2 regions of the Paraburkholderia sp. UCT31 genome follow, and region 1 is predicted to be linked to the other one. Evidence: predicted binding sites of a transcription regulator. Region 1 holds the regulator's gene; the other holds the start of a gene.

Region 1 (8,034 bases):
CCCCGCTGTGCACGATCGAGGGTGACAGCGACGAGATCACGGGCGCGGGGCAAACGCATTGCGCGCATGCGCTGTGCGATGCATCGCCGATGCGAGCCGCGCGGCAGCTCACCATCGAGCAGTGCAATCACTACGACCTCTTCATCGGGCCGCGTTGGCGCGATGCGGTTCATCCGGGGCTCTGCGAATTCTGGCGCGATGTCGAGCACGCCGCGTTGAAGGTTTGCCGGCCGCGCCGCGCGGCCAGGGGTTCGGCAAACCGCAAATCGGCGTGAGGTGGCCGGGGAAAACGTCAGCAGTCCGCATCTGACGAACGCCGAGCGTCACGTCACGACGCAAGTTCGTCAGTTCCCACGCTCGGTGCCGATCGCTGTTTCGAGGGTCATTTCCGCCACATCGAACGCGCGACGGATCGCCGCTTTGGCGTCGTCGTCAGTGCAGTGCGCGACGGGCTTGAGCTCGTGCGCGGGCGTGACCAGATCCAGCCTCACGTCATACAGCGGATGCGCCGATCCCGGACGCAACGCCTCGATGGCGAGATGGCAGTGCGACACGAGCGCGCCAAACCGCGCGAGACGCACCAGTTGCGCACCTGCTTCCGCTTCGAGCGGAGCGGCACCCGCAAAGCCAAGGTAGACGATCTGCATGTCGATGCCCATCTTCGCCTCCCCTTGCGAGTGTCGATCGAACCTGTTGCGCGCAGACTCAGGGTCCAGGCGCCTGCTATGGGGCTTATCCTGTTCTTGCCAGAAAGGCGGTCATTGACGTGGGTCAAGCGCGGTGAAGGCGAGCACCCTCACTGCATATGCATACCCCCGTTAATCGCAATGTCCGCACCGGTGATAAAAGCCGCCTCCTCTGAGCATAGAAACGCGATCAACGCCGCCACCTCGTCCGGACGTCCCAGCCGGCCGAGCGGAATCTGCGGCAGGATCTTCGTGTCGAGGATCTCGCGCGGCACCGCTTCGACCATCGCGGTCGCGAGATAACCGGGCGACACCGTGTTTACCGTGACGCCGTGCTTCGCGGTTTCGAGCGCAAGTGCCTTCGTGAAGCCGTGCACGCCCGCTTTGGCAGCTGAATAATTGGTTTGCCCGTAGGCGCCGCGCGAACCGTTGACCGACCCCACGTTGACGATGCGGCCGTGGCGCCGCTCGAGCATGCCGGGCAACAGCGGCTTGCTCATGTTGAACAGGCCATCGAGATCGGTGCGCAGCACGGCGTCCCAGTGCTCCTTGCTCATCTTCGCGAAGCTCGTGTCGTGCGTGATGCCCGCGTTGTTGATCAGCACGTCTACCGCGCCCAGTTCGGTCAGCACGCGTTGCGCGCAGCGCGAGCATGAATCGAAGTCGGCGATGTCGGCTTCGTAAGCGTGAAAGTCGCGCCCCGTGTCGCGCTCGTGCTGCAGCCATGTCGACACGTGATCGTTGTGCGTCGAGTGCGTCACCGCGACCGTCATGCCCGCGTCATGAAGCGCCCGGCTGACCGCCGTGCCCAAACCGCCCATCCCGCCTGTGACCAATGCCACGCGATCCGTTCCCATCTGAACTCCTCCTTGCCGTGTCTGCCATTGACGGTGCGCGCGCCGGCCTTGCCGGCGCGCGCGGCTAAACGACGCCCGCGAACGGCAGCGCGTTCTGCGAGCTCCACCACCATGCGCTCAGGCCGCCCGCGAGCGGCGCGACGCCTGGCGCGATGCCGTACACCGTCTGCCACCACGCATACCAGGCGGCGCAAGCGCGGTTGGCCTCGCCGAACCAGTCCGCCTCGCGCTGCGCGACGAAAGCGATCGACTTGCTCCAGTCGGCGAAGCACCGCTCGGCGTACTCGTGTGCCGCGCCCTGTGCGGTCTGATACGCCGCCGCGTAGTCGAGCCAGCCTTCGGGCGGTCCGGACGCCGTCGAGGTCCACGGTGAAGCGGGGCGCCCGGAGGGCGCATCGGATTCGGCAACCATGATCGCTGCCCTCCAGAGCACAGCATAGGATTGCCAGGCGCGGTTGCAAACCGTCGAGCGCGCCTGCTACTGTAATTTGAGTGCGCGGCGGCCCCCGCTTGATCTGCATCAACAGCCGCGGCCGCCGGGCCCTTAGACTCCATTTGACGACGGGCTCGAGCCTGCTTGCGCCCGTTTCCCCACGTTCTGTCACGGAGCTTTGGCGATGAGCTACAAAAGCATTCTCGTTCACCTCGATACGAGCGTTCGTGCACATCCGCGCCTCGAAATCGCATTGCAGCTCGCACACCGCTTTCATGCGACGCTGACCGGCCTGTTTTCGACGTACGTGCCACCGCGGCACGCGTTCTTCGTGATGGCCGGCACCGCCGACTACTACGCGGAGCACGAGCGCCTGCGGCACGAGCGTGCCAGCGCGCTCGAGCGGCTGTTTCGTGCGGAACTCGCGCGCGCGAACGTCGACGGTCATTGGATCGCCGCGAACGGCTACGCGAACGACGTGGTGCCGCCCTATGCGCGTCTCGCCGATCTGATCGTGCTCGGGCAGACCGACCCGACCGACCCCGAGGCGTTCGTCGCCGAACAGTTCGTCGAGCACGTCGTGCTGTCGGCCGGGCGGCCGGTGCTGCTGGTGCCGTCGGGCGGCACCTTCGCGGCGCCCGGCCGCCACGTGTTGATCGCGTGGGACGGCAGCCGCGAAGCCACCCGCGCGATCCACGACGCGCTGCCGTTCCTCGCGCACGCGTCCAAAGTGACGCTGCTGACGGTTCATTCATCGGGCGATCGTCCGCCGCGCGACACGGTTCCGGGCGACGACATCGCACTCACCGTCGCGCGTCACGGCGTCAAGATCGACGTGCGCGAACTGAGCGTCGCGGACGGCACGCCGGTCGGCGACGCGCTGCTGTCGCAGGCGGCCGACCTCGGCTGCGACATGATCGTGATGGGCGCTTACGCGCATTCGCGTCTGCACGAAGTCGTACTGGGCGGCGCGACGCGCACGATGCTCGAGTCGATGACCGTGCCGGTGCTGTTGTCGCACTGAAGTGCGCGCTTAAGGAGTCCGCCATGTTTCACCGCCTACTCGTCGCGCTCGACGGCAGCGACACTGCCTCCCGTGCGTTCGACGCCGCGCTGACCCTTGCCGCCGAATCGGGCGCCGAGCTGCAGCCGCTGTACGTGATCGACGTGCCCGTCATCGCCTACGACGCGCCCGGCTTCGACCCTTGCGTGATCCACGACGCCTTCATCGAGGAAGGCAAGCGGATCGCGGCCGATGCCCAGAGCCGGATGACCGCGCGGGGGATCAAGGGCACGGCCCGCACCGTCGAAGCCGCGATCAGCGGCGAAGACGTCGCGCATCGCATCGTCGAGGCGGCGCTCGAATGGCACGCCGACGCGATCGTGATGGGCACGCACGGCCGCCGTGGTGTTCAACGACTGATGCTCGGCAGCGTCGCCGAGCGCGTGCTGCGCAGCGCCAGCTGCCCGGTGCTGATGGTTCCCGCGCACGCGAACGGCGCGACGCGCGCTCAGTCAGTCCCGGCCTGCGCCGAAAACGAACTCACCTGAGCCGCGAAAACCAGGCTGCTGCGCGGCCGCTCCGACGCGATGGCGCCACGGCTCCGCGACGCGGCGCTTCAGGGCCGCGCGTGCCCGTGTTCGTCATGCCGCACGATCAGCACCGGCTTGTCGGTCGCACGCACGAGCGACTCGGCGACGCTGCCGAGCAGAAAGCGCTGCACGCCGCGGCGACCGTGCGTGCCCATCACGATCAGATCGGCTTCGATCTCGTCGGCGACGCGCGCGAGCACCGCGGACACGCTTTCGGCGTACGCGTCGATCACCCGCACGCCGCCGGGCACCTGCGCCTCGCGCATCAACTCGCGCGGCGCATCGAGCGCGCGGCTGGCGAATTCTTGCGCCGCGGTCGCCGGTTCCGGCTCGAAAGCCACATCGGCATTGTCCGACCACTTGCCGTGCCCTACCACGCAGCAGGCTTCGAGTGTGGCGCCCGTCAGCTTCGCGAGCTTCAGCGCCTCGGCAAAGGCGCGCTGCGCGCTGGGACTGTCGTCGAGCGCAACCAGAATTCGTGCATACATGTTGGACTCCCTGTGAAAGCGCTGGCATGAACCGAAGCGGTGCCGTCGCGTGTCCGCGCCGACAGTGTGAAGCGCGCGCCGCCGCGCGGCTTGACGCAGGTCAATGGCTCGCCGCTCGGGAGCTGGTTGCGCACGTCCACCGGGATCGTGACCTGGCCCTTCGAAGTGATAGTTGCTGCTGCCATAGTGGCACCTCCGATGCTCCTAGCATTTAGGTAAGGAGAAGAAAAAGGCAAGGACGAAATGGCCGCACGCCGATGAGGTTTTTAACAGCAGACAGGCTAGAAACGCCGGGCAGCCTCGGAAGGCAGCGTCCAGACGTTATCGTCTATCGTGCCAGCACGGTCGACGATGAGCAGGAGTGGGAAATATCGATAATTTGCATCGTAGGCACGTCTTCCCCGGCAGTAACAAGCCCACTCAGATACTTACTATTCTTCGAATAATTGAAAATACATAATGGCCGGTCTATCGCACAGCTTTCCAATTCTTTAATGCCACTTCGTATTAATATATTTTCGACGCCGATATGTTCGCCCGTCACTTCTGATTGAACAGCAAAGCAGCCACACCATAGGAATATTCCTACAACATTACCCGAACTCCTAGCGCCGCTTAAATCCCCGCCGATATATTTCTGAGATGAGGTCGCCAATACTGGTCGGTATGGACACCGCCCCGCCAGCCACCTTATCGAGAGTCTTCCTCGTCGACGATGCGACCGAGGTCCGACGCCGGCTTGCTTGCCTGATCGCGCTGATTCCCGGCATCGAAATCGCCGGCGAGTCCGCCGGCGTCGAGCACACGTTCGACGACATCGTCGCGAGTCGCGCCGATGTCGCGGTGCTGGACCCGTGCTTCTCGGGCAAGACCAATCTGCTGCTGCTCGCGGCGCTGTCGCGGGTGCGGCCGTCCATCGTCAGCATCGTGTTGACCAATCATTGCGCGACGGCGTTTCGCCGAGCGTGCGAAGCGGCGGGCGCCGACTTCTTCTTCGACAAGACCTCGGAGTTCGAACTCGCCTGCCGTGCCATCGAAGCGATTGCCTATGCGCGTCGTGCGCATCCGGTCTGACCGCCAGGAGCCGATCATGCAAGTTGCCGCAGTCTGTGAACCCCGCCACGACGCGCCCCGCACTTCGCACGTCGTACCGATCCACGTCGTGCCACGCACCGCGGCCACACGCTACGCCGTGCCGCGCTGCTCCACCTGCGCGATGCGCGCGATCTGCATGCCGCCCGAGCTGACATCCGACGAACTGAGCCGACTCGACACGTTGATCTGCTCGACGCGCTCGATCAAACGCGGTGATGCGCTGTATCGCGCGGGCGACGTGTTTCAAAGCATCTACGCGATCCGCGCCGGATCGTTCAAGACCGTGGTCATGCACCGCGACGGCCGCGAGCACGTGACTGGCTTCCAGATCGCCGGCGACTCGCTCGGCCTCGACGGCATCAGCGAGGGCAAGCAGAATTGCGATGCGATCGCGCTCGAAGACAGCGTCGTGTGCATCATTCCGTTCGCGCAACTCGAAGCGATCTGTCGCGAGATGAAGCCGATGCAGCATCACATCTACCAGATGATGAGCAGCGAGATCGTGCGCGAATCGAGCCAGATGATGCTGCTCGGCACGATGAGCGCCGAACAGCGCGTCGCGACGTTTCTGCTGAATCTGTCGAAGCGCTTCAAGGCGCGCGGCTTTTCCGCGGCGGAGTTTCATTTGCGCATGACCCGCGAGGAAATCGGCTGCTTTCTGGGCATGAAGCTCGAAACGGTGAGCCGGATGTTCTCGAAGTTCCAGCGCGAGCGCCTCGTCAAGGCGAACGGCAAAACGATCCGCATCGAAGACGCGGAAGGACTGGCTCGGGTTTGAACGCCGACGCGACGCTCGCCTCACGTTCGTTCGCGGGACATGCGGGGTGGAACAAGCGCTCCCGAACTGATATAACTCGGTGCGTTGCGGTGCGCGACCTTGCGTGACCACCCGGAGGAGCGATGGGTCTGTCGAGCGGCGAGTCTTCCTGCTTCACCGGTGCGGCGTCCGTGTCGGACGTGCCAGTAGAGGATCGCTATTTCATGTTGATCGATGCGGTTCAGGACTATGCGATCTTCATGCTCGACGTGTCCGGCCGCGTGACCAGCTGGAATCCCGGCGCACAGCGCATCAAGGGCTACACGCCCGAAGAAATCATCGGCCAGCATTTCTCGAAGTTCTATACCCCGGAAGACATCGCGGCCGGCAAGCCCGCCCGCGAACTGGAAATCGCCGCAGCCGTAGGCCGCGGCGAAGACGAAGGCTGGCGCGTACGTCGCGACGGCTCGCGTTTCTGGGCCAACGTGGTCGTTTCCGCCGTGCACGACGCGTCGGGCGCGCTGCTCGGCTTCGCCAAGATCACGCGCGACCTGACCGAACGTATGCGCCTCGCGGAACTCGAACGCGCGAATCAGGTATCCACGCACGTGCAGATCGCCCGCGAAAACGAGCAAAAACGTATGGCGCGCGAACTGCACGACGATCTCGGCCAACGGCTGACCGCGCTGAAAATGAGCGTCGCGCTGCTCGAAGCGAAGCTGAAAAGCCAGGCCGACACCGAGCCGCTGGCCGCGCAGACGCACGAACTGCAAAAGCAGATCGACTGGATGGCCGCTTCGCTGCGGCGTATCGCCGCCGATCTGCGGCCCCCGCTGCTCGACGACCTCGGGCTCGCCGCCGCGCTCGACTGGCTGGCCGAAGACTTCACGAAACGCTACAACGTGCGCTCGAGCGTGCATCTCGAACCGGCCGAGCCGGTATGCGGCGAATTCGCGGCGACGGCGCTGTTTCGCATCGTTCAGGAGGCGTTGACGAACGTCGCGCGGCACGCCAAGGCCAGCCGCGTACGCATCGACATGACCTGCGCGGGCCCCATCGTATCGCTCGATATCGAGGATGACGGCGTGGGTGTCGCGCTGGATCGGTCGCAGGGAACAGATTCATTCGGTTTGCTCGGCATTCGCGAACGCGTGCGGCAGTTGCGCGGCAACGTGTCGTTCACCAGCTCGCCGGGCCATGGCTTCAGGATCTCGATCCAGATACCGGCCGACGCGCTCGCGTAATGCTCACGCGCTGTCGCGCCCCGCTGTCGCGGGTTACTCTGCAGGCGCATCCTCGGTGCTTTGCTCGCGCATGAGCAGCACCGGACAGGTCGAGAAACGCAGCACCCGCTCCGCCACGCTGCCGATCACGAGGCGCCGCACGCCGCGTCGCCCATGCGTGCCCAGCACAAGCAGATCGGCGTGGATCTGCTCGCCGTGGCGCAGCACGATCGCGGCGACGTCGTCGGACAGGCTCTCCGACTCGATCATTTCAGGGCGGCAAGGCACATCGGCGGCGGCGCAGGCCTGTTCGGCCTCCTCCAGCACCAATTGGCCGTCCTGGCGCAAGGCTTCGACGAGCGTGAGCGGGTCGTAATAGCCGGCATAGGAAAAGAGCGGCGTCTTGTCGACCACATAAACCGGATGCACGACGCCCTTCGTCAACGCGGCGAGATTCACCGCTTCTTTCAGTGCGCGTTTCGAGAAAGTACTGCCGTCTAGCGCGACGAGGATATGTTGGTACATGCCGATTCTCCACTGAAGTTGGATTTGTCAACGCGCGTGGCGGGCTCCTGCTACAGATAAAACGGCCCGCCCGGACTGCCCGGATACGGCTCCCGCCACTCGCCGTGCGGCACGTCGTCCGCCCGCAACGACGACGCGCCGCGCGGACACACGAGCACGGGACACGCCGCGTCGCGCAGCGTGCGCGACGTCACGTGCCCCGGCAACGGGTGCGGCGCGCCGCGCATGCCGTGCGAACCCATCACGATCAGGTCCGCGTGCCAGCGTTGCGCTTCGTCGAGAATCGCGCTCGACGCATCGCCGGAATCATCGTCGAACTCGAGCAACGCGGTTTCGGCCGCGCGCCGGCTTTGTTCGAGCATCGCCGCGCCGCGCCG
Region 2 (8,034 bases), 140 kb from region 1:
GGCGACCCGATGCAGCAGCGCCGGGTCGATGCCGTATTGCGCAGCCAGTTGCAGATAGGTGCTGCCGAGCGCGTCGAGCGCAATGGTCAGACCGCCCGAGGCCGAGCCGGTCAGCGCCGCGAGCAGATTGGTGGCGACCGCGAGCGATACGAGCGGACCACCGCCGATACCCAGCACCCATTCGCGCACGAGCGCGAACGCTGGCAGCGCGGCGATCACCGCGCCATAGCCGACCAGACTGCCGACGCTGAGCACCGGCAGCACCGATGCATTCGCGCCCGCATCGATCGTCTCGCGCAGCGCTGGCAGGCGATGCCGATTGAGCAGCACGAGCACGACGATCGCGACGGTGAGCGCCACGCACACACCCCACACACCGCCGACCGCCGCAAGCGACGTCTCGCCCCAACGGACCTCGGCCAGATAGTCGGCGTCGATGCGCGGCAGCACGATCACGTTCATCACGAAGTTCGTCAGCACGACGAGCACGAGCGGCGTGAGCGCGACGCCGAACGAGGGCAGACTCTCGCTGACATGCCCGCGCTTCGCTTCCTCCGGATCGAAACTCTGCGATACGCTTGCGCGCTCGCGCACGAGGTTGTCGCTGGCCGGCGCCCCGGTGGATTTCACCGCCGCCTTGAGTCCGTCGAATCCTTCATTGGCCGCCTTCGCGCGCGATTGCTGCAAGGACAACCACCAGAGCCCGAACACCACCATCACGATACTCGCGATGATGCCAAGCCCAGGCGCCGCAAACGGCGTCGTACCAAAGAACGGCATCGGGATCGCGTTCTGGATAGCCGGTGTGCCGGGCAGCGCGGACATCGTGAACGTCGACGTGCCGAGCGCGATCGCGGCCGGCATCAGACGGCGCGGAATATTGGCGGCCTGGAAGAGGGCGGTGGCCATCGGCGCGAGCACGAAGAACGCCACGAAGAGGCTGACGCCGCCATAGGTGACGAGTGCGCCGCCGATCACGACCGCGAGAATCGCCCGATGCGCGCCAAGCTTCTCCGTCATGTAACTGGCGATCGCCTTCACGGAGCCGCTGTCTTCCATCAGCTTGCCGAACAGCGCGCCGAGCAGGAACAACGGAAAGAACTGCGCGAGAAAGCGCGCGGTGCTGAGCATGAAGGTCTGGGTCCAATGCGCGAGAATCGGTTCGCCCGAAATCGCGGCGGCCAGCATCGCGGCGAACGGCGCGAGCAGCAGCACGGTCCAGCCGCGGTACGCGAAGCCGATCAGCAGCGCGAGACTCGCGAGCATGCCGAAAAGCCCTAGACCGATCGCGAGCGGTGACAGGGTGATGACTTCCATGGTCAGACTCCGTCGAGCAACGCGTCGAGATCCAGCGAGGAGCGCACGCCGATCGAATCGCCGTGCTCGGCGAGGAACGCGTCGGCGGCACGCCGGCCTTCGTCGCGCAGCATCGTCAGAAAGCTCCACTCGGCGTTCAGCTTCGACGAGTAGCCGAGTTCGGTCATCAGCTCGCTCGCGATCCGATGGATGCGCATCGCCGCCCAATGGCGGCCTTCGTCGCTGCCGGGGTCCGCCGCGCGGCGCAGCAGCGCGATCATGCGCAGCTCTTTCAGCAGCGGCGCGTTGAAGGCAACTTCGTTCAGGCGACTGATGATGTCTCGCGCGGTGCGCGGGGTTTCGTCCCGCACGACGGGATTGACCTGGATCAGCAGCGTGTCGCTCGACGTGCATTCGCGTACCAGCGGCGTCATGGTCGGATTACCGGCATAGCCGCCGTCCCAGTAGTCTTCACCGTCGATCTGCACGGCCTGGAACAGCGTGGGCAGGCAGCCGGAGGCGAGCAGCACGTCAGGCGTCAGGTCGCCATTGCGAAACACACGCGCCTGGCCCGTGCGCACGCGCGTCGCGGTGATGAACAGCTTGATCGGCGCGTCGCGCAGATGCGCGAAATCGATCGAGTCCTGCAGAATCTTCGCCAGCGGATGTACGCCGCGCGGGTTCAGGTCGTATGGAGAAAACACGCGCGCCGCGAGGTCCATCGCGATGAAGAGCGGCGAGTAGTCGAGCGTCCAGCGGCCCATCAACACGTCGAACGGGGTTCGGCGAAACGGGCTGTACACCGATGCTTCGAATACTCGCCGCCAGAAGGCTTCGAGCGCGGCGCGCGCGCCGGCCGCGCCGTCTGCCTGATAGCCGCTCACCAGCACCGCGGCGTTCATCGCGCCAGCCGACGTACCCGATATTCCTTCGATCTGCAGCCACGACTCTTCGAGCAAACGGTCGAGGACGCCCCATGTAAAAGCACCGTGCGATCCGCCGCCTTGCAATGCGAGGTCGATAAGGGCGGGTTCGCGGTGGGTGGGTTGGTTTTTTGTTGCAGCCAAGACGACTCCGTAGTGAGGAGTGCTCCATTTCGCTAGCTGACGCCGCATGCACGGCGGACGAATGAACTGCTGGCCAATGCTGTGAACTACCGAATGAGGTGAGGCGTGTTTCAAAGGCGAAACATCGCACTGCACCATTGGTATTGGAAGTGGCCGGTGACTAAAAGTCAAGCGTATTCAACTTGATTCACAGAGCTTGCGAGCAACCGGCTCGTGGCCGTCATCGCCCGCTTGCTGGTCACGCCGCGGTCAAAAACAGCGTGTAGGGAGGCCGGCCGGCGCGCCGCGTCGCGCCGCTTACATAAGCCGCTCACATAATCATGGATAGGCGGAGTATCTTTGCACGGTTGAGCGCGAAAATGCGGTGGCAATCATGCAATCTGCGTTATCCGTTTGCGCGTGCCGCTTAAATGCTAACTCGCGTGTATATCTTCGCTGTTTCGCCTTGCGCTAATCGCCGCGGCGTATTGCAATGTAATGTATCGTCTCGGCCGCCGGATACATTACGACATAATTCGACTGATGAACCGGGCTATAAAGCAGGCATCGTCAAATCACGGAGAGCATCATGAACGCCGGGTTGCTGCAAGGGTCCTGTCACTGCGGGGCCGTCAAGTTCGAAGTTCGCACCGAAATCGTTCCGGCTGGTCGTTGCAACTGCAGCCTGTGCCGCCGCAAGGGCGCGCTGATGACACCGCTCTTTCCCGCCAGTCAGTTGAAGATTCTGAGTGGCGAGGATTCGCTGACGCTATACCAGTTCAACACGAAGGTCGCGAAACACTACTTCTGCAAGCATTGCGGCATCTATCCTTTTCATCAGACGCGCAAGGATCCGCAGCAATGGCGCGTCAATATTGGCTGCCTCGACGGGGTCGATCCTTACGCGCTCGAAGCCGGCGTGGCCGATGGCGCGAGTCTTTCCGTGCTGGAGGACGCATGAAACGCCTGTTTGCCATCGCTGTATTCGTGGCGGGCGGCTTCACGGCCGAACTCGCGCATCCGTTGCAGTGTTCATTGATCCAGTCGAGCGACGTGCAACTCAAACGCCGCAGCAGATAATCCGTCGATGGAAACCTCCGACCACGTACTGATCGTCGATGACGATCGCGGTATCCGTGAACTGCTCGCGGGATACCTCGAGAAAAACGGCGTGCGTGTCTCGCTCGCGGCCAACGGCCGCCAGATGCGCGCCGCGCTCGAGAACGGCGCGCCCGACCTGATCGTGCTCGACCTGATGCTGCCCGGCGAAGACGGCCTCGTGCTGTGCCGTGAGTTGCGCGCGGGCAAGTTCCGCACAGTGCCGATCCTGATGCTGACGGCGCGCAGCGAGGAAGCGGACCGGATCGTCGGCCTCGAAATGGGCGCCGACGATTACCTGACCAAACCGTTCGCCGCACGCGAGTTGCTCGCGCGAATCCGTTCGGTGCTGCGCCGCGCGCGCATGCTGCCGCCCGGCATGGAGGTGACGGAGTCGGCGCCGATGCTGTGCTTCGGCGACTGGCGGCTCGACACGACCGCGCGCCATCTGCTCGACGCGGACGGAACCGAGGTGGCGTTGAGCGGCGCGGAGTACCGTCTGTTGCGTGTGTTTCTCGATCATCCGCAGCGCGTGCTCACGCGCGATCAGTTGCTGAACCTCACCCAGGGACGCCAGGCCGATCCGTTCGACCGCTCGATCGATCTGATGGTGAGCCGCCTGCGTCAACGCCTGCGGGACGGCGCGCGCGAGCCGCGCTACATCAAGACGCTGCGCAGCGAGGGCTATGTGTTTTCAGCGGCCGTGACCGCGATCGGAGATCCGGAATGAGCGCATCTCCATCACCGTCGTTGCTGCGCTGGCCGCATTGGCCGCGCACGCTGTTCGCGCGGCTCGCGGTGATTTTGTTCGTCGGGCTCGCGCTCGCGCAGGCGCTGTCGTTCTGGCTCACGATGACCGAGCGCGACCAGACGATGACCAACATCATGATGGGCTACATCGAGCGCGAGGTGGCGAGCTCGGTCGCGCTGCTCGATCATCTGCCGCCCGACGAGCGCGCCCAGTGGCTGCCGCGGCTCGCGCGGCGCAGCTATGAGTTCGTGCTCGGCCCGGGCGTGCCAGGCACCCCGGTCGACGCGAGCCTGTCGGCGCGCGTCGCGCAGTCGATCGGCGATGGCATCGGCACGCGTTATCCGTTGACCGTCAACGCAGTGCCGGGCGATCGCGAGCGTCTGCAGGTGCACCTGAAACTGAGCGACGGCACGCCGCTCACCATCGACCTGCGGCCAATGCCCGGCGCCCCGTTGTCGCGCTGGCTGCCGCTCGTGCTGACGCTGCAGCTGCTCGTGCTCGCGGCCTGCTGCTGGCTGGCGGTACGGCTCGCGACGCGCCCGCTCAATCAGCTCGCAGTCGCGGCCGACACGCTCGGCCCCGACCTGAAGGCCGCGCGTCTGCGCGAAGCCGGTCCGTCCGAAGTGGCGCGCGCCGCGCGCGCGTTCAACGCGATGCAGGACCGGATCGCCACCTACATGACCGAGCGCATGCAGATTCTCGCGGCGATTTCGCACGATTTGCAGACGCCGATCACGCGCATGCGTCTGCGTGTCGACACGATGGACAACGACAGCGAGGCCGCAAAGCTGCGCCAGGATCTGCAGGAAATGGAGGCGCTGGTCAAGGAAGGGGTCACCTATGCGCGCACGATGCATGGCACGACCGAGGTGCCGCGCCGCATCGATCCCGATGCGCTGTTCGACAGCCTGGTGTGCGATTACGTCGACGCGGGTCAGCAAGTGTCACTGCAGGGCCACTTCGGCCAGTCGCTGACGATGCGTCCGCAGGCGTTGAAGCGCATCGTCGGCAATCTGGTCGATAACGCGCTGAGGTACGGCGGCGCCGCGCAGATCCATATCGGGGCATTGCACGATGGCGAGGCTACCGTGTCGGTGCTCGATCGCGGTCCCGGCATTCCGGTCGAGTCGCTGGAGACGGTGTTCGAGCCGTTCGTGCGGCTCGAAGGGTCGCGCAATCGTCAAACGGGCGGCACGGGGCTGGGGCTCGCGATCGCGCGGCAACTCGCGCTCGCGATGGACGCGACGCTCACGCTGCACAACCGCGTCGGCGGCGGTCTCGAAGCGCGGCTGACGTTGAGGAAGTTGCGCGAGTCATAGTTGGACCTCTTGCGGCGCGGACACGCGGGCGATTCCGTCAGAAAAATTCACAAAGCCCGCCATTACGAAATCGCCATCGGGTTTGGACTATTAATGACCCCCGCGCGCCATTTCGAGCTGTGGCTCTGGTGCTTCTCAGTAGTTCTGAACGACCACCGGTTCAGCTCGTTTCAGCGATTCCCCATCATTTGAGAAAACCGGTGCGGTGATGCGGCAGGTCGCATCATTGTTAAATCATCGATATTCAAAGCGACTTATCGATGCGAGCGATTCAGATGCGTGGTGAATTGTTAATTCGCAAATTCAACCAGATTCGGCAACGCAGCATCGATGGATTCGATCGCATAGCGAGCCACAGTCCGTTACCTTGTCTTCGATAAATTGACAAACGCCAACGGACAGACCATTCTTTTCGTGTGGTGGTTGCAGAGTAGCGCGGCTGATCAACAGCAAGATTGGCCGAGAGACACGTTTCGTTCGAATCTGATTACAGATCCTTGTTAAAAAGGTAACTAAAAGGAATCCGAATGGCGTCCACTCCACAAAAGATGTCAAAAATGCAACTCACCGGGATGGTGGTGGGCGGCATGGTCGGAGCCGGGATCTTTTCCCTGCCGCGCACTTTTGCCAATGCCACCGGTCCGGTGGGTGCCGTGATTGCCTGGCTGATTGCGGGCACGGGCATGTATATGCTGGCGCGCGTGTTTCAGGCGCTGGCGGAACGCAAGCCCGAACTGGACGCCGGCGTGTTTGCGTATGCGAAAGCGGGCTTTGGCGATTATCCGGGCTTTCTCTCCGCATTTGGCTATTGGATCGGTAGCTGTATCGGCAACGTTTCTTACTGGGTGCTGATCAAGTCGACACTCGGCGCGTTTTTTCCCGTGTTCGGCGACGGCAATACGGTCGTCGCGATCGTCGTTGCATCGATCGGCATCTGGCTATTTCATTTCATGATCCTGAAGGGCGTGCAGCAGGCGGCCTTCATCAACAGTATCGTCACGGTCGCCAAGGTCATTCCGATTCTGGTGTTCATCGTGATCCTGATCTTCGGCTTCCGGTTGGACCTGTTCCAGGCCAACCTCTACGGCGGAGGACTCGAAGGCAATATCCTCGAGCAGGTGCGGGCCACGATGCTGGTCACGGTGTTCGTGTTCATCGGTATCGAAGGGGCGAGCGTTTATTCCCGTTATGCGAAGAAGCGCTCCGATGTCGGCCAGTCGACGATTCTCGGCTTCGTCGTCGTGACCTCGCTGATGGTGCTCGTGACGATGCTGCCTTACGCAGTGCTCCAGCGCGCCGACATCGCGGCCATGCGGCAGCCGTCGATGGCGGCGGTGCTCGAAGCGGTGGTCGGTCATTGGGGCGCGGTTTTCGTCAGCATAGGTTTGCTGATTTCGGTACTGGGCGCTTATCTCGCCTGGTCGCTGATCTGCGCCGAAGTGTTGTTCACGGCGGCAAAGACCGAAGACATGCCCGCCGTATTCGCGAGGGAAAACGCCAACAAGGTACCTGCCAATGCGTTGTGGCTGACCAACATCGTGGTGCAGCTGCTCGTCATCAGCACCTACTTCTCGCGCGATGCGTTCGCGCTGATGCTGAATCTGACGAGCGCGATGTCGTTGATTCCGTACCTCTTCGTCGCGGTGTTCGGCTGCATGAACGCGAATCGCGGCGACGGTTACGACGTGCGCGCCGACGAGCGCCGGCGTGACTTCATCATGGCCGCAATCGCCTCGATCTATACGGTCTTCATGATCTGGGCGGGTGGCCTGAAATTCATTCTGCTTTCCGCCGTGCTGTATGCGCCGGGAACGGCGCTTTATATCTGGGCTCGGCGCGAGCAGAACAAGAATGTCTTCATCGTTTCCGACTGGATCATTTTTATCGTTGCGATCATTGGCGCGATCATCGGCATCTATGGCCTCGTAACCGGAAGGATCGCGATTTAGCTTTAATGAAATCCGATTGAACAGAGCGGGCCAACATTGGCATTCAGGAGATCATCATGGCGAACACGGACGCGAAAGCGGGTGAATTGGGTGTCTACTCGGAAGTCGGGCAGCTGCGCAAAGTGATGGTCTGCGCACCGGGGCTCGCGCATCAGCGTCTTACCCCGAGCAATTGCGATGAACTGCTGTTCGACGACGTACTGTGGGTCGAGAACGCGAAGCGCGACCACTTCGACTTCGTCACGAAGATGCGCGACCGCGGCGTCGAAGTGGTGGAGATGCACAATCTGCTCGCCGAAACGGTCGCGGTGCCCGAAGGCAAGAAGTGGATTCTCGACAACCAGGTGGTGCCGAATCAGGTCGGCCTCGGCTTTATCGATGAATTGAGAAGCTATCTGCAAGGGCTCGACAATCGTAAGCTTGCCGAAACGCTGATTGGCGGGCTATCCACTCACGACTTCCCGGAAGCGCATGGCGGCAAGGCGCTGGAGGTCGCGAAAGAAGCGGCGGGCGGCACCGAATATCTGCTGCCGCCGCTGCCGAACACGCTGTACACGCGCGACACGACGTGCTGG

Evidence for each region. Region 1 encodes FNR, which switches genes on or off when oxygen is low (the NO sensors DNR and NnrR bind a similar motif). Its sites were predicted from a motif close to TTGATNNNNATCAA; they were not measured.
Region 2: F6X40_RS03825 (basic amino acid/polyamine antiporter) is a predicted target of FNR. The motif match lies at 5,892-5,905, and genes of this name have one in related genera.

Annotation. Positions count from the first base shown of each region.
Region 1 covers NZ_VZQP01000004.1:206,128-214,161, reverse strand. Annotated here, with positions in the region: gene phaZ (polyhydroxyalkanoate depolymerase) at 1-275, shown strand, start outside; gene F6X40_RS04475 (hypothetical protein) at 345-659, opposite strand; gene phbB (acetoacetyl-CoA reductase) at 797-1,543, opposite strand; gene F6X40_RS04465 (polyketide synthase) at 1,608-1,955, opposite strand; gene F6X40_RS04460 (universal stress protein) at 2,161-3,000, shown strand; gene F6X40_RS04455 (universal stress protein) at 3,024-3,527, shown strand; gene F6X40_RS04450 (universal stress protein) at 3,596-4,057, opposite strand; gene F6X40_RS04445 (response regulator) at 4,724-5,131, shown strand; gene fnr (fumarate/nitrate reduction transcriptional regulator Fnr) at 5,148-5,930, shown strand; gene F6X40_RS04435 (PAS domain S-box protein) at 6,053-7,153, shown strand; gene F6X40_RS04430 (universal stress protein) at 7,187-7,657, opposite strand; gene F6X40_RS04425 (universal stress protein) at 7,708-8,034, opposite strand, start outside.
Region 2 covers NZ_VZQP01000004.1:62,208-70,241, reverse strand. Annotated here, with positions in the region: gene F6X40_RS03850 (GntP family permease) at 1-1,317, opposite strand, end outside; gene F6X40_RS03845 (patatin-like phospholipase family protein) at 1,320-2,363, opposite strand; gene F6X40_RS03840 (GFA family protein) at 2,932-3,303, shown strand; gene F6X40_RS42105 (hypothetical protein) at 3,300-3,422, shown strand; gene F6X40_RS03835 (response regulator) at 3,430-4,170, shown strand; gene F6X40_RS03830 (ATP-binding protein) at 4,167-5,510, shown strand; gene F6X40_RS03825 (basic amino acid/polyamine antiporter) at 6,038-7,459, shown strand; gene arcA (arginine deiminase) at 7,516-8,034, shown strand, end outside.